DNA from 3 places in the Streptomyces sp. NPDC059649 genome. Region 3 is predicted to be linked to each of the others. Evidence: riboswitches for the same ligand, from Rfam matches in the RefSeq annotation. Region 3 holds a riboswitch; each other region holds the start of a gene.

Region 1 (7,650 bases), on a different contig from region 3:
GCGCGGGGGAGCGGAAGCCAGGGGCAAACGGCGTATCCCGCACCTCCTGGCGGTGGCGTGCTCGGCCTACGCGATCGACCTGTTCAGCAAACTGGCCGTGGTGGCGAAGCTGGAACACCACGACGCGGTGAACGTGCTAGGCACCTGGCTGCAGCTGCGGGTGATACGCAATTCCGGTGCGGCGTTCGGTATGGGCGGGGCAAGTACCTTCGTGTTCACGGTGATTGCCGTGGCCGTCTCCCTGGCGATCGTCCGTCTGGCGCGCCGTCTCCACAGCGTCCCGTGGGCGATCGCCCTGGGCCTCCTGCTGGGCGGTGCACTCGGGAATCTGACGGACCGTCTCTTCCGTAGCCCCGGCCAACTCCGCGGCGCCGTGGTCGACTTCATCTCCGTCCGCGGTTTCAGCGTGATGAACCTCGCCGACTGGGCGATCGTCTGTGGCGGCGTCCTGATCGTGTTCTTCGCGTTCCGAGGGTGGGAACTGGACGGTGCCCGCGAAGAGGCCGCCGGGAAGACCGGGGCCGAACCCCCGGGGCCCTGACGCACCACACTTACCCTCCGTTGTGGAGGATGTGCATGGCGTCACCGCCTGGGCTCCCGGGCCTGCCTCTGCGCACACTGGAGGCATGGGCCGGTCGACCGTGCGCGAGGGGACGGCGGAGCGCGAGGACCTGCTGGCGGCAGCCGTGGTCAAGGCCGTTCAGGGGTCGGGTGCCTACGCCGGAAGCATCTTCCTGCGCTCCCGCGACCGCCGCTCCCTGGTGCTCGCCGCGACCTGCGGGGTGCCGCCGTCCCTGCTGGGCGGCTGGAGCCTGGTCCCGGTGAGCAGTCCGATACCGGTCGCCGTGGCGTACGGCTCCGGGCGCACGATCCACCTGACCGACGCCGACGAGACCATGCGCCGCTTCCCCCAGCTCGCGGTGGCCCTGCCGTACGCCTTCGGCTCCTGTTCCGTGCCGGTCGGGGCGGGCGGGGAGACCTTCGGGGCGCTCGCGGTCGTCTGGGCCGCGCCGCCCGGGAGCGACGGGCTGACCAAGACCCAGCGCCGCCATCTGCGGGCCCTCGCCAACCGCCTCGGCGCCGCCCTGGCCGCCTTCCGGGCCCGCACCGGCGACCCCCTGGAGTGTGATCCGCACACCGCCCCGGTCGAGACCCCGGCCCCCTCCGCCCCCGCCGTGCGGGCCGGCCTGTTCGACTGGGACCTGGCCACCGGCGCCCTCACCGCGGACGACGAGTTCTGCGCGATCTTCGGCCTCGACCCGCAGACCTTCGACGCGCGGGTGGACACGCTGGCCGCCCGTCTCCACCCCGGCGACCGCGCCGCGTTCCGTGCCGCGGCCCGTGGGGCGGCCGCCGAGGGGCGGATCATGTCCCGGCCGCTGCGGGTACGCGAGGGCGCCGGCGCCGGGCCGTGCGGCGGCGCGGACGGCGGCGGTGAGGGTCACGGCATCGACGAGGGGTACCACAGCGTGGCGCTGTGGGGCCGGGTACCCGACCTGCCGGACGACCGGGCCCGCGCCCACCTCGTCGGCGTGGTCATCGACGCACGGGCCGGCCGTGCGGCGGCCGCGGCGGTCGAGCGGCTGCGGGACGGACTGTTCTCCCTGACCCCCGACGGCCGGGTCAGCTACGTCAACGGCAGCCTGGAGCGCTTGCTGGACGTGAAGGGCGAGGAGGTGATCGGGCAGTGTCTGTGGGACGCCCTGCCGTGGCTGTCCGACCCCGTGATCGAGTACCAGCACCGGTCCGCGATGGTCTCGCAGACACCGACGTCCTTCCTCGTCTGCCGCCCGCCCGACCAGTGGCTGGCCTTCTCCCTCCACCCGGATCCGAACGGCGTCACCGGCCGGGTCGTCCCCACCGGGCGCCCGGAGGTCTCACCGGAGTCCGCCGTACCGCCCGCCGCAACCTCACCGCCCCAGTCCCCCTCGCCGGCCGCATCTCCCTCGGCCCCTCCGGCCCCCTCGACCACCGCGGCCGCCGCACCGGCCCGCCTGGGCGTCATGTACCACGTCCTGCAACTCGGCAGCGCGCTGACCGAGGCGGTCACCACCCACCAGGTCTGCGAAGTCGTCGCCGAGCAGCTCCTCCCGGCCTTCGGCGGCCAGCAACTCGCCCTCTATTCGGTCCGTGACGGCACGATGCACCTGATCTTCCACACCGGCCACCACGAAGACTTCCTCGACTGGCTGCAGGGCATGCCGCTGCACGCGGCCCTGCCCGGCACCGAGACCCTCACCTCCGGCATCCCCCTCTTCATCGAGTCGCAGCAGAGCCTCTCCCAGGGCTACCCCGGCATCCCGGTCGGCGGTGTGAACTCCTGGGCGTACCTCCCGCTGATCGCCTCCGGCCGTCCCGTCGGCACCTGCGTCCTCGGCTTCGACGACGTCCATCGCTTCACGGCCAAGGACCGCAGCGTCCTGACCGCGCTCGCCGGCCTGATCGCCCAGGCGCTGGAACGCGCACGGCTCTACGACTCCGAGTTCGCCCTCGCCCGCGGCCTCCAACAGGCCCTGCTGCCGCACCGGCTGCCCGTACTCCCCGACCTGCGGACGACGGCCCGCTACCTCCCCTGCACCAGCGGCATGGACATCGGCGGTGACTGGTACGACGTCATCCCGGGCACCAGGGGCGGCGTGTCCCTGGTCATCGGGGACGTCGAGGGACACAGCATCGCGGCGGCCGCCACCATGGCCCAACTCCGCAGCGCGGTAAGGGCGTTCGTCGTGGTGGGGCACGCCCCCGGCGACGTCCTGGCGGGTGCCAACCGCACCCTGATCGACCTCGGCACCGGCCTCCTCGCCAGCTGCTGCTACATCCTCCTCGACCCCGCCGGCCACCGTGCCCGGGCCGTCCGCGCCGGCCACCCGCCGCCGCTGCTCCGCCATCCCGACGGACACACCGACGTACTGGACCTGGAAACCGGCCCGCTGCTCGGCGTGGACCACTCCAGCGACTACCCCGAGACCCCCGTCGACCTCCCGCCCGGCTCCGCCCTCGCCCTCTACACCGACGGCCTGGTCGAGGAACGCACCACCCCCATCGACGTGGGCATCGACCAGCTCCGCAGCACCATGGCCCACGCCCCGGCCGACTCGCTCGACGAACTCGCCGACCGTCTCCTCCACCACGCCCAACGCTCCTCCTACCGCGCCGATGACATCGCCCTCCTCCTCACCGAATACCGACCGGCCGCAATCGGCCGACAGCCCTGAAGAGGCGCTAGGCTGGTCGGGCAGCTGGTTCGCCCTGCCCGCCAGGCAGGTGCGTCGTAAGAGGGAACCCGGTGGGATTCCGGGACTGCCCCGCAGCGGTGAGTGGGAACGATCGCCGTCATACGCACTGGACCCGGACGGGTCTGGGAAGCGACGGCCGGTAGGTGTCCGCCTGGGCGATTTTCCCAGGGGGACGTGCCCGCGAGTCCGAAGACCTGCCCGTTGCCCGCGCGTGAGGGATCACGTGCGGACATTCCGGTGACCTTCGAGGGCGGGTCGGCGTACCTACCGGACGGTGGGCGGCACTTGCTGAACTCCTGAGCTGCGGCTTCCTCCGGTTCGTTCGTCCTTCGCGCCCCGTTCCGTCTCCGGGATCTGTAACAGACAAGCTCGCGAAGGAGAGTTTCTTGTGACGGAGACCGTGACAGCGACAGGTGCCCGGGCCGGGAAGGCCGCGGACACGACGGCTCGGGCCACCGTGTACGGATACCCCCGCCAGGGCCAGGGGCGGGAGCTGAAGAAGGCCGTCGAGGGGTACTGGAAGGGCCGGGTCACCGCCGATGAGCTGCGCCGGACCGCGGAGGGGCTGCGCCGGGCGAACTGGCAGCAGCTGGCCGACGCCGGGATCCATGAGGTGCCGACCGGCGACTTCTCGTACTACGACCACGTGTTGGACACCACCGTCATGGTCGGTGCCGTGCCCGAACGCCACCGCGCGGCCGTCGAGGCGGATCCTTCCCCAAGCGCCGGGCTTCGCCCGAGCACGGGATGCCCCCTCGACGGCTACTTCGCCATGGCGCGCGGTACGCAGGACGTGGCGCCGCTGGAGATGACCAAGTGGTTCGACACCAACTACCACTACCTGGTGCCCGAACTGGGCCCCGACACCGTTTTCCGCGCCGACTCCGGCAAGCAGGTCGCCGAGCTGCGCGAGGCCCTCGCGCTCGGCCATCGCCCCCGCCCGGTACTGGTCGGTCCGGTCACCTATCTGCTCCTGGCCAAGCCCGCCCCCGGGGTGGCCGCGGACTTCGACCCGCTGACGCTGCTCGACCGGCTGCTGCCGGTGTACGCCGAGGTGCTCGGTGATCTGCGGGCCGCCGGTGCGGAGTGGGTGCAGCTGGACGAGCCCGCGCTCGTGCAGGACCGCACCCCCGCCGAGCTCCAAGCCGCCGGCCGGGCCTACAACGGTCTCGGCCGCCTCACCGACCGGCCCCGGCTGCTCGTCGCCTCGTACTTCGACCGGCTCGGCGACGCCCTGCCCGTACTGGCCGGGACCCCGGTGGACGGTCTCGCGCTGGACTTCACCGAGGCCGCGGCCGGGAACCTCGACGATCTCGCCGCCGTCGGCGGACTGCCCGGCAAGCGGCTGGTCGCCGGCGTGGTCAACGGCCGGAACGTCTGGATCAACGACCTGGAGAAGTCGCTGGCCACCCTCGGCACCCTCCTCGGACTCGCCGGCCATGTCGACGTCGCCGCGTCCTGCTCCCTCCTGCACGTGCCCCTCGACACCGCCGCCGAACACGACATCGACCCGCAGATCCTGCGCTGGCTGGCCTTCGCCCGGCAGAAGGCCACCGAGGTCGTCACCCTGGCCCGTGGTCTGGGCCGGGGCACCCAGACCATCGCCGCGGAACTGGCCGCCAACCGGGCCGACTTGGCCTCCCGTGCCGCTTCGCCGATCACCCGCGTCCCTGCCGTACGTGCGCGGGCCGCGGCCGTCACGGACCGCGACACCCGCCGCCCGGAGCCGTACGGCCGGCGGACCGCCGCGCAGCGCGCCCATCTCGCGCTGCCACTGCTCCCGACGACCACCATCGGCTCCTTCCCGCAGACCGGCGCACTGCGCACCGCACGGGCCGACCTGCGGGCCGGACGCATCGATGCCGCCGCCTACGAGGAGCGCATCCAGGCCGAGATCCAGGAAGTGATCTCCTTCCAGGAGAAGACCGGGATCGACGTCCTGGTGCACGGCGAGCCCGAACGCAACGACATGGTCCAGTACTTCGCCGAGCAGCTCACCGGCTACCTCGCCACCCGGCACGGCTGGGTCCAGTCGTACGGCACCCGCTACGTCCGCCCGCCGGTCCTCGCCGGTGACATCGCCCGTCCCGAGCCCATGACCGTGCGCTGGACGACGTACGCCCAGTCACTCACCGGCCGCCCCGTCAAGGGCATGCTCACCGGTCCGGTCACCATGCTCGCCTGGTCCTTCGTCCGCGACGACCAGCCGCTCGCCGACACCGCCCGCCAGGTCGCCCTCGCCCTGCGCGACGAGGTCAACGACCTTGAACGGGCCGGGACTTCGGTCATCCAGGTCGACGAGCCCGCACTGCGCGAGACCCTGCCGCTGCGGGCCGAGGCCCGCCCCGCCTACCTGGCCTGGGCCACCGAGGCGTTCCGGCTCGCCACCGGCGGCGTACGCCCGGACACCCAGATCCACACCCATATGTGCTACGCCGAGTTCGGCGACATCCTCGCCGCCATCGAGGACCTGGACGCCGACGTCATCAGCCTGGAGGCCGCCCGCTCCCATATGCGGATCGCCGACGAACTCGCCCAGGCCGGCTACTCCCGCGAGGCCGGGCCCGGCGTCTACGACATCCACTCTCCCCGCGTCCCCGGTGTCGACGAGGCGGAGGCCCTGCTGCGCAAGGGGCTGGCGGCCCTCCCGCCGGAGCGGCTCTGGGTCAATCCGGACTGCGGCCTGAAGACCCGCGGGTGGGCCGAGGTACGCGCCTCCCTGGAGAACCTGGTCACCGCGGCCCGCAACGTCCGCGCCACCCTTCCCGCCAGATCCTCCTGAGCACGCGGTGAGTGGGGCCCACGTCCGGTGCGGTACGGCAACGGTGCCGGACGTGGGCCCCGGCAGCGTCGTCAGAAGGTGCTTTCCTAGGCGCCCTTGGGGAAGGCGGCGCGCAGTCGGGACCCGTTGCTGAGGAAGGCGGCCGCGGCGAGGGGGAGGGCGGAGGCGGCCTGGCTCAGGGCGAACCAGGGCGGGCAGATGCCGGGGATCATGTCGACGCCGATGATCGCGATCGGCATGAGGACCGTGAGGATCCGCACGCGGAGATAGGCCCACCGTGTGCCCCGCGCGGCGAGGACGGTCATCCAGTAGATCACCGCGGCGCTCCCGAGCATTCCGCCCGACCGGCCCCACATGAACGAGGTCACCGGGTGTCCGGTGAGCGCGAGGACGGCGACCGTGATGAGGACGGCGGCGCTGAGCGCACCGTAGGCCGCGACGAGGTTCTTCGCCGTGCCGAACGCCCGCTGGGTGCGCGGAGGGTGGAGGTGGGCCGTCGCGGCCGCCGGGTGGCCGGTGGTGCCCGTGGTGTGCGTGCTGCTGTCATGCGTGCTGCTGTCGTGCGTGCTTCGTGTCGTCGTCATGGTGTCGACGCTAGGGAGCGCCCGAGCGGCGCGGTATGAGCCTGGACGTACGGGTGAGTGGGGCCAGCCCCACTACCGGGCCGAACCGGCGGGGACCAGGCTTTGCCCGGCGCACAGTGGAAGCACGGGCAAGGAGAAGCGACAAGGGATGGGCATGCGAAAACTGGGTTCGTGGGTGGCGGGTGCCGGGGTGGGGTTCGTCCGGGCGTGCGGGGTGGTGGCCGTCAGCATGCTGGTGCCGGCCGTGTGGGCCGCCGTCGTGCTGGGGGTCTGGTGGGCGGGGAACCCGTGGGCGTGGACAGCGGTGTTCGTGTGGGCGGCCATCGGCACGTTCGCCGTGTCCCGGCCGCTCTGCCGTACGGTCCGCCGGCTCGTCGCCCAGTGGACGGGCACTGTCATTCCCGCCGGATACCGGCAGGCCGAGCCGGTGGTGCAGATGTCCACCGGATACTGGTGGAACGGGTTCTCCTACCGGCGCAGCAGCCGGGACGCCCGCCAGGAGCAGCGGTGGCGGCTCTGGTGGAGCGATCCGGCGACCTGGCGCGACCTGCGGTTCCTGGCGATCGCGCCGCTCACCATGGGCGTGCTCGCGGCCGTCCCGCCGGCCGGGGTCGCCGCGGCGGTCCTCGGCTTCGGCCAATCGGCGCTTCCCGCGCGCCTGGCCGGGGTGCTCGGCCTGGTCGTGGCCCTGGCCAGTGCCCCGTACGCCTGGCGGTCCGTCAAGCCGGTGGCCGTCCGCTTCCTGCGTCCGTCGCCCACGAGGGCACTGGCGGACCGGGTGGACGAACTCACCGCCCAGCGCGCGGACACCACCATCGCGCAGGCCGCCGAGATCCGCCGGATCGAGCGGGATCTGCACGACGGGGCGCAGGCCCGTCTGGTCTCGCTCGGCCTGTCCCTGGCGACTGCCGAGAAGCTCATGGAGACCGACCCCGACCGGGCCAAGGCGCTGATGCGGGAGGCACGGGCCGGCGCGGCCACGTCCCTGACGGAACTGCGCGAACTGGTCCGCGGCATCAACCCGCCGGTGCTGAACGAGCGAGGGCTC
Region 2 (7,650 bases), on a different contig from region 3:
GCCCCTCCGGCACCCCCTTCTCGATCAGCCGGAGCAGCGCCCCGGTGTCCGCGTGCTCCTCGATCAGATCGCCCAGCCGGTCCAGCTGCTCCTCGCGCAGCGCGCCGAATCGGGTGTCGGGGGCCGGGACGAACGCCCGGCCGGCGTCCGCCGCCACCCGCCGCAGGAAGGCCCGGCGGAAGGCGTCGCTCTCCAGGGAGCCGTGCCAGTGCGTGCCCCATACGGAGCCGACCCGGCAGCCGTCCATGAACGCCTCGTCCCCGCCCGTCACTTCGGCGACGCCGTGGTGGATCTCGTAGCCCTCCACCGGCTCGCCGAGGGCCTCGCCCACCGGCCGGGCGAGCGTCTTCTCCACCGCGAAGCGGACCCGTACGGGCAGCATCCCGAGGCCCTCGACCGCGCCCGCCTTCGACTCGACCTCGTCGTCGATGTGCTCGCCGAGCATCTGGAAGCCGCCGCAGATGCCCAGGACCGGACGGCCCTCGGCGGCCCGCCGGACGATCGCGTCCGCCAGCCCGCGCTCGCGCAGCCACCGCAGGGCGCGGACCGTGCCGCGGGTGCCCGGCAGCACCACCAGGTCCGCGTCGGCCAGTTCCTCCGGCCGGTCCACGAACCGCACCACCACGCCCGGTTCGGCCGCCAGCGCGTCCACGTCGGTGAAGTTCGACATCAGCGGGACGGCACAGACCGCCACCCGCAGCACGTCCGCGCCGTGCGGCGGCGCCACCACGCTCTCGCGCACCGCGCCGCGCAGCGAGACCCGGAGGCCGTCCTCCTCGTCGATGCCGAGCCCGTGCGCGTACGGCAGCACGCCCAGCGTCGGCCGCCCGGTCAGCCGCTCCAGCATGTCCAGACCGGGCTCCAGCAGCGTCACATCGCCCCGGAACTTGTTGACGAGGTACCCGGCGACCAGCGCCTGGTCCTCCTTCGACAGCAGCGCCGTGGTCCCGAAGAAGGACGCGAAGACGCCGCCGCGGTCGATGTCGCCGACCACCACGACCGGTATCCGGGCGGTCCGGGCGATGCCCATGTTCACGATGTCGGTGCGCCGCAGATTGATCTCGGCGGGACTGCCCGCGCCCTCGCAGATGACGGCGTCGTGCGTACGGCGCAGTTCGGCGAGACAGTCGGTGACGGTGCCGAGCAACTGCTCCCGCCCGCCCGCGTACCGCGCCTCCCCGGGGGACGACCCTCCGGGCCCGCCGAAGTACCCGCGCGCGCTCAGCTCACCCACCGGCCTGCCCAGCAGCACCACCTGGCTGCTGCGGTCGCCGCCCGGCTTGAGCAGGACCGGGTTCATCAGCGCGGTCGGTTCGACCCGGGCCGCGGCGGCCTGCATCGCCTGCGCCCGGCCGATCTCCGCGCCCTCGCGGGTGACGAACGAATTGAGCGACATGTTCTGCGCCTTGAAGGGCGCCACCTTCACGCCCTGCCGGACCAGCCAGCGGCAGATCCCCGCCGTCACCACGCTCTTGCCCGCGTCGGACGTCGTACCGGCCACCAGCAGCCCGCCGCCGAGCCCCCCGGCCGTCCCGCATTGCCCGTTCACCGGCGCTTCCTCCCGCTCGTGCCCCTGCCGCCCGCGATCCTGTCCCGCACCGCGCCCGCCGCCAGCCGTCCCGCCACCGTCGCCACCAGCGCCAGCGCGCTCACCCGCCGCGACAGCCGCACCGCCCGCTCGATGTCCGCCACCTCCGGCGGCCGCGCCGCGCCGTTGAGCACCGGACGGTGTTCCACCCGCCCGCCGTACGCCAGCGTGCCGCCCAGCCGTACGCCCAGCGCGCCCGCGAACGACGCCTCCACCGGGCCCGCGTTGGGGCTCGGGTGCGCCCCGCCGTCCGCCCGCCAGGCCGCGAGCGCACCGCGCCGGTCGGGCCCCGCGAGCACGGTCAGCGCGGCGGTCAGCCGGGAGCCGGGCCAGCCGGCGACGTCGTCGAGCCGGGCCGCGGCCCAGCCGAACCGCCGGTAACGCGGAGACTTGTGACCCACCATCGCGTCCAGGGTGTTCACCGCCCGGAACGCCACCAGACCGGGCACCCCGCCGAACGCGCCCCACACCAGGGCGCCCACCACCGCGTCCGAGGTGTTCTCGGCCACCGACTCCACCACCGCGCGGGCCATCTGCGGCCCGTCCAGCGCCTCGGGATCACGGCCGCACAGATGCGGCAGCCGCTCCCGCGCCACGTCCGGATCGCCCGCTTCCAGCGCGCCGCCGACGGCCCGCGCCTCCCGGCCCAGCGAGGTGCCGCCCAGCACCGCCCAGACGGTGGCCGCGGTCAAGGCCACCCGGGCGCCGCGGCGGTGCCGTACGGCCCGCTCCAGCAGCGCCGCGCCGGCCGCCGCACCGCCCGCGCACAGCACGGCGTGGACCGCGCCATGACCCCGGTGGTCGCGCCACAGCCGGCGCTCGACGGCGGCCGCGGCCCGGCCGAACGCGGCCACCGGATGACCGCGCCGCGGATCCGCCGCGATCAGGTCGCCGAGGAAGCCGAGAGCCGCGCCGCACGCATATCCCGCGTGTTCGCCGCGCATCGGATCAGGCCGCCGTCGGTCCTCGAAGGGGCCCTGCGGCAGCGGGCAGTGGGGATCGGGGCGGGCGGCCAGGCATGGCGGTATGTCCTCACTCAGGGTCCTCGCCCTGGCTCGACGTGACGGCGACCAGAGTCTCCTGGCTCCCGGATCGGCGTGTCCCCCGGCCTTCCCGTCCGTACGTATCCGTACGGACCGTGGCCCTCGTCGGAGGAACGCTCCCCGGTGACAGTGGCGGGACCGCGCCGGATTCTCACCGGACTTCCTCATCTGTCGCCGATTGGCCCCGGCAGTCCACCACGGTCCGCGAAGGCCCGTCAACTCACCCTTGACCTGCGACGCTGCCCCGTGGCAGGCCCTGTGGCGCACGCCACAGGGTGGTGAGGGCGTCACGGACGGTTGCCCCCGTCCCTGATTCCACGTCACTATCTGGTGCACGGTGGCGAAGGGGCCGCCGGAAGGGGGCTGGGGGATGCCGGAGCACGCCGACCATCATGAGGACCGTCAGGAGATCCGCCTCAGGGTCACCGGGACGGACAATCCGCAGCAGGATCTCGACGACCTCCGGGCCTGGCTGGAGCGCGAACCCTGGCTGAGCCGCCGGGACCACACCTGGGAACACCGGCCGCAGCCCCCGCACCTCACGGACGACGGGGACGCACCGGGCCCCGCCGACATGGCCGTGGGCGTGGACGACCTGATCCTGGTCGTCGTCGGCGCGATCGCCACCGAGGTCACCAAGGGACTGAGCATCGCCGTGCGGGAATGGCTGCGGCGCCGCAAGGAGGAGCGCGCCGCCGGCGAGGAGCCCGCCGTCGAGGTCACCGGCGACGGCGGCCCGGCACGACCCGATCCCGGCAACCCGACGCACGAGAGTGGCAGCGCCGGCGAGGACTGACCCGGATGTCCGAATACGACGCGCGGGGAAAGATCAACCGGGCGCTGCTGATCGGTGTCCACGACTACGCGACGCTCGGCGGCCTGCCCGCGGTGGAGGACAACCCCGCCGAGCTGCGCCGCGCCCTGACCGCCACCGACCTGTTCACCGCCGACGAGGTCACCCTCTGCCGGCCGGCCGAACCCTGGGAGTTGAGCCAGGCGCTCAAGACCGCCGCCGACGAGGCCCGCGGACTGCTGCTGGTGTACTTCTCCGGCCACGGCTGGGTCGGCAGCGACGGCGGCGACCTGCAGCTGATGGTCGGCGCCTCGGTGCCCCGGCAGAGCCACACCACCGTCTCCTGGCAGGACGCGGTGCTCTCCTGCCTCGACAGCGCCCGCGCCGAACGCATCGTGATCGTCCTGGAGTGCTGCTACGCGGGCAACGCCGGCGGCGCCTTCCACTCCCACCGCAAACCCATGTCGCTGCTGATGGCCGCCCAGCCCAACCGCCGGATCTTCAGCGGGGAGGAACCGGCCGGCGGCACCGTCTTCACCCGCGCCATGGTGCAGATCCTCGAAAACGGCATCCCCGGCCGCCGGTTCGTCACCTTCGAGGACCTCGTACGGGAGTTACGGGGCCGGCTCGCCGGTGAGCGGACGCCGATGGGCGACGTCTGGGAGCCCCGGTCGGCGAAGCAGAACACCGTCGACGACGTCGTGCTGTCCTTCGCCACCCCCGAGGCGCGGCTGCCGACGCCGCCGCGGGTCCGCCTGCGCCGCTGGTCCAACCAGCACGTCCGGCCCCGCCTGAAGCCGCTGCTCGCGCTCGTCACCGTCCTCGTGCTGATCGCCGCCGGGCTCGTCGTCCGGCAGCTGCTGCTGCCGCTGCCGGACTGCCCGCCCGCCCTCGAACTGCGGCTGCTCACCGCGCCGGAGGCCGAACCGACCCTGCGCCGGGCCGCGTTCGACTACGAGATGTCCGAGGCCAACACCCGCCCGCTGCAGGGCGAGGGCGACCTCCCGGCGGGCTGCCGGCGCGCCCAGATCACCGTCTACTCCGCCGCCAAGGACCAGATCGACCAGGGCTTCGCCGCCGCCGGCCGCTGGCAGGGCGAGGCCCAGGGGACCGGCCAGGGACAGCAGGACGACAAGGGCACCGATCCGCTCTACCGGCCCGGCCCGCAACCCGACCTGTGGATCCCCGAGTCCACCGCCGACTACGACGAGGCCCGCCGCGGCATGCCCCCCACGGGCTCCCCGGCGACCCTGCACAACACCGGCCCGGTCGCCTACAGTCCGCTGGTCGTCGGCATCCCCGCGGGAAAGCAGCTGGACGACGTCGAGCGGGTGCGCGCCTCCTGGCAGGACCTGCTCACCGGCACCGACAGCGGCCACCGGGACCTCAAACTGCTGCGCCCCAGCCCGGTGCTCTCCGGTACCGGCCTGCTGCACACCATCGGCCTCTACCTCGCCAACGACGGCTCGCGGATCGGCTCCTCCGGTTCCCCGGACCCGGCCCTCGCCGAGGGCGCCGAGCAGCGGCTCTCCGCCCCGGGCAGCCAGTACGCCGACAGCACCGAGCTGCTGTGCTCGCTGCGCCCGGCCACCGGCCCCGACGCCACCGCCACCGGCCAGGCCCCCGCCGGCGGCGCCCGGGGCGACCGCTCGGCGCCACTGGTCTCCGAGAAGTCCCTGGCCGACTACAACCTCGGCCGGGCGGTCGGCAGTTGCCCCGCCCTGGCCGGCCCGCTCGCCCCCCGCGACCGGTACGTCGCGTACTACCCCAAGAACGTCCCGGCGCTCGACCACCCGCTGATCCGCGTCGACTGGCACGGCACCGCCGACGCCACCGCACGGCAGGCCGCGGTCGACCGCTTCGCCGAGTGGCTGCGCGCCCCGGACGGCGGCCGTGCCGTCCTCACCGCGCAGGGCTACCGCCCGGTCCCCGGCAAGGACAGCACGGACCCCGCGCCCGCGCCGGGCTCCCCGCTGCGCGACAGCCGCGCCGACGCCGACCTCGACGCCCCGGTCAACCGCTTCACGGCCGGCACCGACCAGGTCGCCCGGGTGCTCGACGGCTACGACAAGGCGCAGAAGCCCAGCCGGCTGCTGATCCTCATGGACACCTCCACCTCGATGGCCGACGGCGGCAAGCTCCCGGTCGCCCTCGGTGCCGCGGGCCGCGCCCTGGAGATGGTCGGCGACCGCCACACCTACGGCCTGTGGACCTTCCCCGACCGCGCCCACCCCGGCGATCCGGACGCGGTGCGCCGGGTCGTCCCCCTGGGCACGGTCGACCCGGCGCGCGGCAAGGCCGCCCTGGACCGGATCGCCAAGGGCGAACTCGTCGACCACGGCGCCGCGATGGAGGAGGCGCTGACCGCCGCCGTACGGGAGATGAAGACGTCGTCCGGCAGCAACCAGGCCATCGTGCTGATCATGGACGAGGACGACGGCAGGGCGCGGCGCGCGGCCGGCGTCGAGCAGCGGCTGACCGCGCTGCTGAAGCAGAAGCCGGCGGTGCCGGTGCTGACGCTGGTGCTGGACAAGGCCGGCTGCGACACCTTCGCCCTCCAGGGGCTGGCCAACGCCTCCCGGGGACAGTGCGTGCCCGGGGGCCCTCAGGCGCCCGATCTGCTGGCCGGCCTGATCGCGTCCATCGGCACCGCGGGCAAGGAGGACCGGTGAGGAAGCCCCGTACCACCTGGCCGGCCGCCGCGCTCGCCCTGATGCTGACCGCGGCGGTCTCCGGCTGCACCGCCGGCCCCGGGCCCGGCCCCGAGAAGGGCCCGATCGTCCTGGCCACCGGCAGCGACCTCAGCAGTACCGGCGTCCGCCAGGCCCTCATCCGGGCCTTCGAGCGCCGCACCGGCCGTGCGGTGCGGATCGTCAAGCTGCCGGACACCGCCGACGGCCAGCGCAGCCAGCTGCTGGCCGCCGGCCAGTCCGGCAGCGGCGCCTACGACGTGCTCAACCTCGACGTGGCCTGGACCGCGGAGTTCGCCGAGGCCGGCGTCATCCGCCCCTGGGGCACGAGCCTGGACGGCGACTTCCTCGACAGTGTGGTCAAGACCGTCGAGTACGACGACAAGGTCTGGGCCGTCCCCTTCAACACCGACGCCGGCCTGCTCTACTACCGCAAGGACATCCTCGCCAAGTACGGCCATCATCCTCAACCGCCCGACAACTGGGGCTCGTTGAAGGAGCTGGCCACCGCGGTCACCGCCGCGTACAACCGCGAGCTCGCCCGCACGGCCAAGGACGGCAAGGTCCCCGAGGACAAGAAGATGTACGGCATGGTCGCCCAACTGCGGCCCTACGAGGGCCTGACCGTCAACACCCTGGAGTCCGCGTGGGCCACCGGCGGCGACCCGGACGCCACCAGCTTCACCAAGGGCGAGCAGGTCGGCGCCCTCCAGCTGGGCGTCGCGGACCTCAAGGACCGGCTGGACACGATCATGCCGCACGCGGCCCTCACGATGGACGAGACGGAGAGCCGCCGCTGGTTCGCCGACGGCCGGGCGCTGTTCATGCGCAACTGGCCGGTGGAGTACGCCTCGGTCGCCGAGAAGCTCACCCCCGGCGAGAAGTTCGACGTCGCCGAGCTGCCGGCCCGGCCCGCCGACGGCAAGCGGATGTCCGTCCTGGGCGGGCAGAACCTGGCGATCTCCGCCGGCAGCAGGCGGCCGGCCGGGGCCCGCGCGCTGATCGAGGCGCTGACCGGCCCGGGCAGCGAACGCTGTCTGCTGGAGCGGGGGTTCGCGGCCACCCGCGACTCGGCGTACCGGCCGGCGGGCAAGGCGCCGGTCTGCCCTCTGCCGCCCGAGCGGGGCGAGCACGGCGCCGCCGGCCAGCCCTGGCCCGGCCGGCAGCCGCCGTACACCAGGACGCTGTACGCGGCGCTGCTGGCGGCCGAGCCGCGCCCGCGCAGCGCCCACTACCAGACCTTCAGCAAGGTCGTGCAGATCCGGGTCTCGGAGTACCTGGGCAGCCCCGGCGGTACGGCCATCGCCGACGCGCTGGCCCGTGAGGCCGACGAGGCGCTCAGCGGGCGGGGCGCACAACGGGCGAGGCGCCCGGCGGAAGACGGCTGATGCCGAGCTCCGCCGGGCGCCTCGCGCCGTCGGGTGTCGCCGGGGTCAGGCGGCGACGATCAGATAGATGCCGTAGGCCACGGCCGCCGCGCACAGGGCGAAGGCGACCAGCGCACCGGTCCGCGCGCCCGCCCCGGGCGCGGTAGCG
Region 3 (7,650 bases):
ACGGCGACCACCGCGGCCGACGGCTCCTACCGGCTGACCGGGCTGGCTCCGGGCTCGTACGCCCTGCAGCTGCCCGGGAAGGACTTCGCCCCGCCGTACGAGGGCATCGCCTGGCTCGGCCCGACCCTCATCACCCCCGCCATCATCGGCGCCTACATGTGGATCTGGACCGGTTTCGCCCTGGTCCTCATCGGCGCCGGGCTCTCCGCGATGCCGCGGGACGTGCTGGAGGCCGCGCGGATGGACGGCGCGAACGAGTGGCAGGTCTTCCGCCGGATCACCGTGCCGCTGCTCGGCCCCGTCCTGGGCGTGGTGTTCGTGACGATGGTGATCAACGTGATGAAGGTCTTCGACCTCGTCTACATCATCGCGCCCGGACCCGTACAGCAGGACGCCAACGTCCTGGCCCTGCAGATGTGGCTGGTCTCCTTCGGCGGTGGCAACAACCAGGGACTGGGCAGCGCCCTCGGCGTCCTGCTGCTGCTCCTGGTGGTGCCGGCCATGGCCCTCAACATCCGTCGCTTCCGCAGGAGCCAGTCATGACCACCGTCCAGCAAACCGTCACGCCGCGCAGGCGGTCGGCCCGCCCGGCGAAGCGGATCAGCCGTGCCGTGATCCAGCTGTTCCTGCTCGTCGTCGGGCTGATCTGGCTCACCCCGGCCGCCGGTCTGTTCGTCTCCTCGCTGCGTTCGGAGGAGGCGAACGCCAACAGCGGATGGTGGACGGCGCTGACCGCGCCCAGCCGGCTGTCGCTCGACAACTACGCGGCGCTGCTGAAGGATTCGGGCATCGTCCAGGCCTTCTGGAACACCGTGCTGATCTCGGTGCCCACCACGATCGCCGTCGTGGTGATCGCCGCGCTGGCCGGCTACGCCTTCGCCTGGATGGACTTCCCCGGCCGGGACTGGATCTTCCTGGTCGTGGTCGCCATGCTGGTGGTGCCGGTCCAGATCGGCCTGTTGCCGGTGGCCAAACTGTTCGGTGCGCTCGGCCTGTTCGGCTCCATCCCCGGCGTCATCCTCTTCCACACCGCGTACGGTCTGCCGTTCGCCATCTTCCTGCTGCGCAACTACTTCGCGGAGATCCCCAAGGAGATGCTGGAGGCCGCGCGGATGGACGGCGGCGGGGAGTGGCGGATCTTCTCCCAGCTGATCCTGCCGCTGGGCCGCCCGGCCATCGCCAGCCTGGCCATCTTCCAGTTCCTGTGGGTCTGGAACGACATGCTGGTCGCCCTGCTGTTCGCGGACAACGAGTCGCAGCCGCTGACGGTCGCCCTGCAGTCGCAGATGCGGCAGTTCGGCAGCAACATCGGCGTGCTGGCGCCCGGCGCCTTCCTGTCCCTGATCGTGCCGCTGATCGTGTTCTTCGTGTTCCAACGGCACTTCGTCCAGGGGATCATGGCCGGTTCGGTCAAGTAGTCCCGGGCGCCTCCCCCGCCCGACGCGCAAGGGCCCGCTGTCCAGCACAGCGGGCCCTTGCGCGTGTCCGTGCGCGCGCCAAGCAGTGGCCCGGTGCGCCGGGGCCGGTTGTCGTCCCGATCTGCTGAGCCGTGCCCGGCGGTCGGTTGGGCGGCATACCCATGACCCGGCGGACAGCCCCTAGCTGTCGATCCTGACCGCGATGCCGTCGAGTACGAAGTCGAGTCCCGTCTCGAACTGCCAGGCCGCGTCGTCCTTGCGCCCGGCCCCGAGGGCGTAGCGCCGGTAGGTCGGGTAGCGGCCGGTCTCCATCAGATAGGTCATCTGGGGTGCGAGCGCGCGGCGTGTTTCGTCGCCGCTGGCCCAGCCGTTGTCCTCCATGTACTGGCGTAGCGCCACCTCGGACTGCGCCGCGCCGTGCACATAGGCGTTGACCGCGCGGAAGGCGGCCATCATCGAGTCGGTGTCCATGCCGTGGCCGTCGAGCGCGGCAAGCTGGCGTTCCGCGACCGCCATCCGGTTCGGCGTCAGCACGAAGTGCGGTGTGGGCAGCTGGGCCAGCCAGGGATGCCGCAGCATCATGGCGCGACTGGCCAGTGCGTAGGCGCGCAGGATGTCGCGCCAGCCGGTCAGCTCGTCGGGTACGGCGAGTTCCTCAGTGACCTGGTCGACCATCAGCGCCCACAGGTCGTCCTTGCTCGAGACATGGCGGTACGCGGCCATGGGTGCGACGCCCAGCTCGGTGGCGAGGCGGCGCATGGTGACGGCGGCGAAGCCCTCGGCGTCGGCGACCTGCACTGCCACCGCGGCGATCTTCTGCGGCGTCAGTGAGGCGCGGGGCGCGGCGGCGGGGCGCTCCATGCGTTCCCACAGCACGGACGCATCCGCATCTCTGCTCTTCTTCTGGGCTGCCACGAGTGGGCTCCTCTCCGGCCGACCGTTCGTGTACAGCGTATCGCCAGTAGACGGCGTACACAGCGACGTGTACGTTGTACGCATCCCAATACGTCGTACACATCAGGGGGGATTTCCCATGAGCGAGCAGCCGCAGCAGCTCCGCGTAGCGGTCGTCGTCGGCAGCACCCGGGAGGGCCGCTTCGCACCCGTCGTCACGCGGTGGATCAAGAGCCACCTCGACCAGCGCGACGACATGAGCGTCGACGTCGTCGACCTGGCCGAGACCCCACTGCCCACCGTCTTCCCGGCCTTCGGTCAGCCGCCCGCGCCCGGCACCGAAGAGGCCCTCGCCGAGGTCTCACCGCGCCTGGCGGCCGCCGACGCGTTCGTGTTCGTCACGCCGGAGTACAACCACAGCTTCCCGGCGTCCCTGAAGAACGCCATCGACTGGCACAACGAGCAGTGGCACGCCAAGCCGATCGGCTTCGTCTCCTACGGCGGCATCTCGGGCGGCCTGCGCGCGGTCGAGCAACTCCGGCTCGTCATGGCGGAGTTGCACGCGACCACCATCCGCAACACGGTCAGCCTGCACAACGCCTGGGGCCTGTTCGACGAGGAGTACGCGATGAAGGACACGCAGAGCGACGCCGCGGCCAAGACGATGCTCGACCAACTCGCCTGGTGGGCCCAGGCACTGCGGGACGCCAGGAACGCCCGCCCCTACACCGCCTGATGCCGCGTCAACAACACTGGGGGAAAACCATGAATCAGCGTATGGGAGAAACCGCGCCCAAGACGGCGGAGCCCGGTGCCGACCAGTCGCCGGCCATGGCGCCACCGTCGCGCCTCGCCATCCTGGGACTGCTGCTCGGCATCATCCTGGCGACACTCGACGGCACGATCGTCGGTACCGCCCTGCCCACGATCGTCGGCGACCTGGGCGGCCTGGACCACTTCTCCTGGGTGGTGACTGCCTATCTGCTCACCACTGCCGTCTCCACCCCGATCTGGGGAAAGGCCGGCGACCTGTACGGCCGCAAGGGCAGCTACCTGACCTCGATCGCGGTCTTCCTCGTCGGGTCGGTGCTCTGCGGACTCGCCCAGGACATGGGGCAGTTGATCGCTTTCCGGGCACTCCAGGGACTCGGCGCGGGCGGCCTCTTCGTGGGTGCGCTCTCCCTCCTCGGGACGCTCCTGCCGCCCGCGCAGGCGGGCCGCTCCCAGTCGATGATCGGCGTACTGCTGCCGGTCGCCATGATCGGCGGCCCGCTGCTCGGCGGCTTCCTCACCGACCAGCTGGACTGGCGCTGGGTCTTCTACGTCAACGTGCCCGTCGGCGCCGCCGCACTCCTGATCGTCGGGCTCTGCATCCGACTGCGCGGCGAGCGCGGCCCGGCCCGCATCGACTTCCTGGGCGCCGCACTCCTCACGGCGGGCGTTCTGGCGCTCACCCTGATCGGGACCTGGGCCGGCGCGGCGTACGACTGGCTCTCACCGCAGATCGCGGGGCTCGCCGCACTCTCGGTGGGCGCCCTCGGCTGGTTCGTCCACGTGGAGCGACGAGCACCCGAACCCATCATCCCGCCGCGCCTGTTCCGCGACCGCAACTTCACGCTCGCCCAGGTGCTGAGCTTCCTGGTGGGCGCGGCGATGCTGGCCGCGGCGAGCTATCTGCCGCAGTACATGCAGTTCGTACGGGGCATGTCGTCGACGGAAAGTGGGCTGCTGCTGCTCCCACTGATGCTCGGCATGATGGGCGCGCAGCTGTTCATCGGGCGGGCGGTGGCCAACGGCGGCGGGTACCGCGGGTACCCCATCGCGGGCGGCGCGGTCGCCACGGCGGGCGCCCTGGCCCTGCTCATGGTCGGCGCGGACACCGCCACGGCGGTGGCCTCCGCGCTGACGCTCGTCCTCGGCCTGGGCCTCGGCTGTCTGATGCAGCCCGCGATGCTCATCACCATGAACAGCGCGGAGCCCCGCGACATGGGCGCGGCCAGCGGCACCACCACGCTGCTACGGACCATCGGTGGCTCGCTCGGCGTCGCCGTGCTCGGCTCCCTCTACACCGGCCGCATGGCCGCCACTCTCACGGACCGGCTCGGCGGGGACGGGGAGCGGCTCGCCGGCGGCCACGAAGTGACCCCCGCGGTGTTGCTCGGGCTGCCCGACGGGGTGCGGGACGCCTTCCGTGCCGGGGTCACCGGCGGACTGCACAGCGTCATGATCGGCACGGCCGCGCTGTGTGCCGTCGCCTTCGCGGCCGCCTGGCTGATCCGCGAGGTGCCGCTGCGGACGGCCCCGGGGGCGGCGGACTAGGCAGGGTCTGGCGGGTCAGGGGCGAGGCCACAGCCAGATCGCGGCGACGGTCACAGTGCCGTGGAAGATGTAGGCCCTCTTGTCGTAACGCGTCGCCACCGCCCGGAAGTTCGTGAGTCGATTGGTGGTTCGTTCCACTTCGTTGCGACGCTTGTGGAGCATCTTGTCGAAGCCGGCGGGCCGGCCCCCCCTGCTGCCTCTGCATTGTCCTGGCAGGTCTTCCACCTCCCGAACCGTGCCGGCAGGTCCCGCCATGGAAGGCCGGTCCGCTGCCGGAAGAGGATGCCGTTGATCACTCTGCGGTGGCTCTTCCAACGGCCACCTCGTCCCACGTTCTCGGGTAAGTGCGGCTCCAAGCGAGCCCATTCCTCATCGGATGCATCACCCCGCCCCATGCTGACCGGAACGATCAGCTGACAGGTCAGTCACACCGACCCGTCGGACAGGCCCTGAGCCCGCGCGCGGTGGGGTTCCCCGGTCGTGCAGTGCGTCAGCAGTGCCGCGGTCGCGTCATCGACCACGCGGTAGCGCACCACCCGGCCGTCCTTCGCGCCCTCGACCACGCCGGCGGCCCGTAGCAGACGCAGCGCCTGGGAGACCGCGGTGTCCTTCATGCCGGTGGCGACCGCCAGGTCGGAGACGGCGATGGGACCGGCCCGGTGGAGGGCGAGCAGCAGGGCGAGGCGCCCGGGATCGGCGAGCAGCGCGAAGCGGTCGGCCCAGGCCCGGACCTCGCCCGGCTCACCGATGGCGGCGATGGCGTCGCAGACGCGGTGGCCGTCGATGGTGCGGTGGTCGGCGCGCTCGGCCGGGACGAGATGCATGAGGACATCTTCGCAGGTCGCAGAGTGTGATCTTCGATACCTGCACAGTTGTGCAGGCTTGAAGACATCGCCGGGCGACCCGTAGGGTTGGCGCGCCGTGGTGCTCGGGAAGACCGGTGACGGACCTCGTGGTCCCAGTCCGGAGCGGCCCTCGCCACTGTGATCGGGGAGTTCTCGTCCCGTTTCGTGCACCTTGCTGGGTGGACGGAGCCACTGGCCGCAGCCCGCGGTTGGGAAGGCAGGGACGGGCACGAGCGGCAGCGAACCCGTAAGCCAGGAGACCGGCCACGGCATCTCACGAAGTGATCCACGAGGTGCTGGAGCGTGACCGCCGGATGGCCCTGTCCACCGATACCCCGACCACCCCTGCCCCCGCCACGTTCCGCTGGCGCCGGCAGGACACCGTCCGCACCGCGGGCCTGATGGCCGTCATAGCCGGCCTGCATGTCGTCGCCTTCGGCGTGCTGTTCCTGCTCGTGGTCCCCCACCACTACTCCGTCGGCAGCCAGGTCTTCGGCGTCGGACTCGGCATCACCGCCTACACCCTGGGCATGCGGCACGCCTTCGACGCCGACCACATCGCCGCGATCGACAACACCACCCGCAAGCTGATGGCCGACGGCAAGCGTCCGGTGTCGGTGGGCTTCTGGTTCGCCCTCGGCCACTCCAGCGTCGTGGTCGTCATGGCGGCCCTCGTCGCCGGGGGCGCCCAGCTCGCCGGCGCCCTCCTCAACGATGAATCCCGTACCCACCAGATCCTGGGCACCATCGGCACCACGGTCTCGGGCACGTTCCTCTACCTCATCGCCGCCCTCAACCTCATCGCGCTGACCGGGATCTGGCGGGTCTTCCGCGGGATGCGCGAAGGACGTTACGACGAGGCCGAGTTGGAGCAGCAGCTGGATTCCCGGGGCTTCATGAACCGCTTCCTGGGTCGGTTCACCCGCTCCATCTCCCGCCCCGGCCAGATGTTCCCGCTCGGCTTCCTCTTCGGGATCGGCTTCGACACCGCGACCGAGGTCACGCTGATGGTGATGGCGGGCAGCGGCGCCGCGGCCGGCCTGCCCTGGTACGCGGTCCTGTGCCTGCCGCTGCTCTTCGCCGCCGGCATGAGCCTGTTCGACACCCTCGACGGCACCTTCATGAACTTCGCCTACCAGTGGGCGTTCTCCAACCCGGTCCGGAAGGTCTACTACAACCTCACCATCACCGGCCTGTCCATCGCCGTCGCCCTCTTCATCGGCACCATCGAGCTGGTGACCGTGCTCCACGACAAGCTGGGCCTGAGCGACCCGGTGACCGGCTGGATCTCCGGCCTCGACCTCGACAACGTCGGCTTCCTCATCGTCGGCCTGTTCGTGGTGGTGTGGGCCGCGGCGCTGGCGTACTGGCGCCTGGCCGGCGTCGAGAAGCGCTGGGCGGCGCGCTCGGCGGGCAACGGCTGAGGCGGGCGGGTCCACCAGCCGGCGCTGGGGCACTTCGCGTTCCCGGGGCCGCGAATCCTTCGGCAGGCGGAGGGGACGAGCCGTCGGAGCGCCGCGGCCCGGCCCCTCCGGAGGCTCAGCGCACTTCCTGGATGCGGATCAGGTTGCCGGCCGGATCGCGGAAGGCGCAGTCGCGGACGCCGTACGGCTGCTCGGTCGGCTCCTGGACGACCTCCGCATCGCCGGCCTGCACGCGCTCGAAGGTGCCGTCGAGGTCCTTGGTGGCCAGCAGGATCCAGCCATAGGTGCCCTTGGCCATCATCTCGACGATGGTGCGACGCTCGTCGTCGGTGATGCCGGGGTCGGCGGCCGGCGGCGCCAGGAGGATCGACGTGTCGGGCTGGCCGGCGGGACCGACCGTGATCCAGCGCATCTTTCCCTTCCCGACGTCGTTGCGGACCTCGAAGCCGAGGGTGTCGCGGTAGAAGGCCAGGGAGGCCTCCGGGTCGTCGTGCGGGAGGAAGCTGGTGTGAATGGTGATGTCCATGGCTCTCACGCTAGAGGCCATCGGTGACCTGCGCTTCTCGATTCCTGATCGGTCGGGTCACCTGTTTCGCCACGCACGGCGGCAGCTCCGCCGGTGCGAGCGCCGCCTGGCGCCGGTAGGCACTGGGCGGCATCCCGACCAGCTCGGTGAAGCGCGTGCTGAAGGTGCCCAGCGAGGAGCAGCCGACCTCGAAACAGACCTCGGTGACGCTGAGGTCGCCCCGG

The links. Region 3 has a riboswitch for cobalamin ahead of ACFV1J_RS25840 (HoxN/HupN/NixA family nickel/cobalt transporter). Riboswitches for the same ligand answer to the same signal wherever they lie in the genome.
Region 1: linked by a shared signal. The riboswitch ahead of metE (5-methyltetrahydropteroyltriglutamate--homocysteine S-methyltransferase) and the one ahead of ACFV1J_RS25840 (HoxN/HupN/NixA family nickel/cobalt transporter) in region 3 are both predicted to bind cobalamin.
Region 2: linked by a shared signal. The riboswitch ahead of ACFV1J_RS24645 (cobalamin biosynthesis protein) and the one ahead of ACFV1J_RS25840 (HoxN/HupN/NixA family nickel/cobalt transporter) in region 3 are both predicted to bind cobalamin.

The regions. Positions count from the first base shown of each region.
Region 1 covers NZ_JBHWDV010000002.1:181,360-189,009, forward strand. The annotation lists gene lspA (signal peptidase II) at 1-541, shown strand, start outside; gene ACFV1J_RS03860 (SpoIIE family protein phosphatase) at 627-3,215, shown strand; cobalamin riboswitch at 3,273-3,432, shown strand; gene metE (5-methyltetrahydropteroyltriglutamate--homocysteine S-methyltransferase) at 3,625-6,018, shown strand; gene ACFV1J_RS03870 (hypothetical protein) at 6,105-6,602, opposite strand; gene ACFV1J_RS03875 (sensor histidine kinase) at 6,757-7,650, shown strand, end outside.
Region 2 covers NZ_JBHWDV010000026.1:40,668-48,317, forward strand. The annotation lists gene ACFV1J_RS24640 (cobyric acid synthase) at 1-1,549, opposite strand, end outside; gene ACFV1J_RS24645 (cobalamin biosynthesis protein) at 1,546-2,532, opposite strand; cobalamin riboswitch at 2,662-2,799, opposite strand; gene ACFV1J_RS24650 (hypothetical protein) at 3,002-3,427, shown strand; gene ACFV1J_RS24655 (caspase family protein) at 3,433-6,096, shown strand; gene ACFV1J_RS24660 (extracellular solute-binding protein) at 6,093-7,502, shown strand; gene ACFV1J_RS24665 (hypothetical protein) at 7,548-7,650, opposite strand, start outside.
Region 3 covers NZ_JBHWDV010000028.1:59,348-66,997, reverse strand. The annotation lists gene ACFV1J_RS25875 (ABC transporter permease subunit) at 1-543, shown strand, start outside; gene ACFV1J_RS25870 (carbohydrate ABC transporter permease) at 540-1,418, shown strand; gene ACFV1J_RS25865 (TetR/AcrR family transcriptional regulator) at 1,599-2,333, opposite strand; gene ACFV1J_RS25860 (NADPH-dependent FMN reductase) at 2,452-3,048, shown strand; gene ACFV1J_RS25855 (DHA2 family efflux MFS transporter permease subunit) at 3,078-4,631, shown strand; partial or broken gene ACFV1J_RS25850 (transposase) at 4,647-5,026, opposite strand; gene ACFV1J_RS25845 (ArsR/SmtB family transcription factor) at 5,057-5,455, opposite strand; cobalamin riboswitch at 5,537-5,760, shown strand; gene ACFV1J_RS25840 (HoxN/HupN/NixA family nickel/cobalt transporter) at 5,791-6,900, shown strand; gene ACFV1J_RS25835 (VOC family protein) at 7,016-7,426, opposite strand; gene ACFV1J_RS25830 (helix-turn-helix transcriptional regulator) at 7,437-7,650, opposite strand, start outside.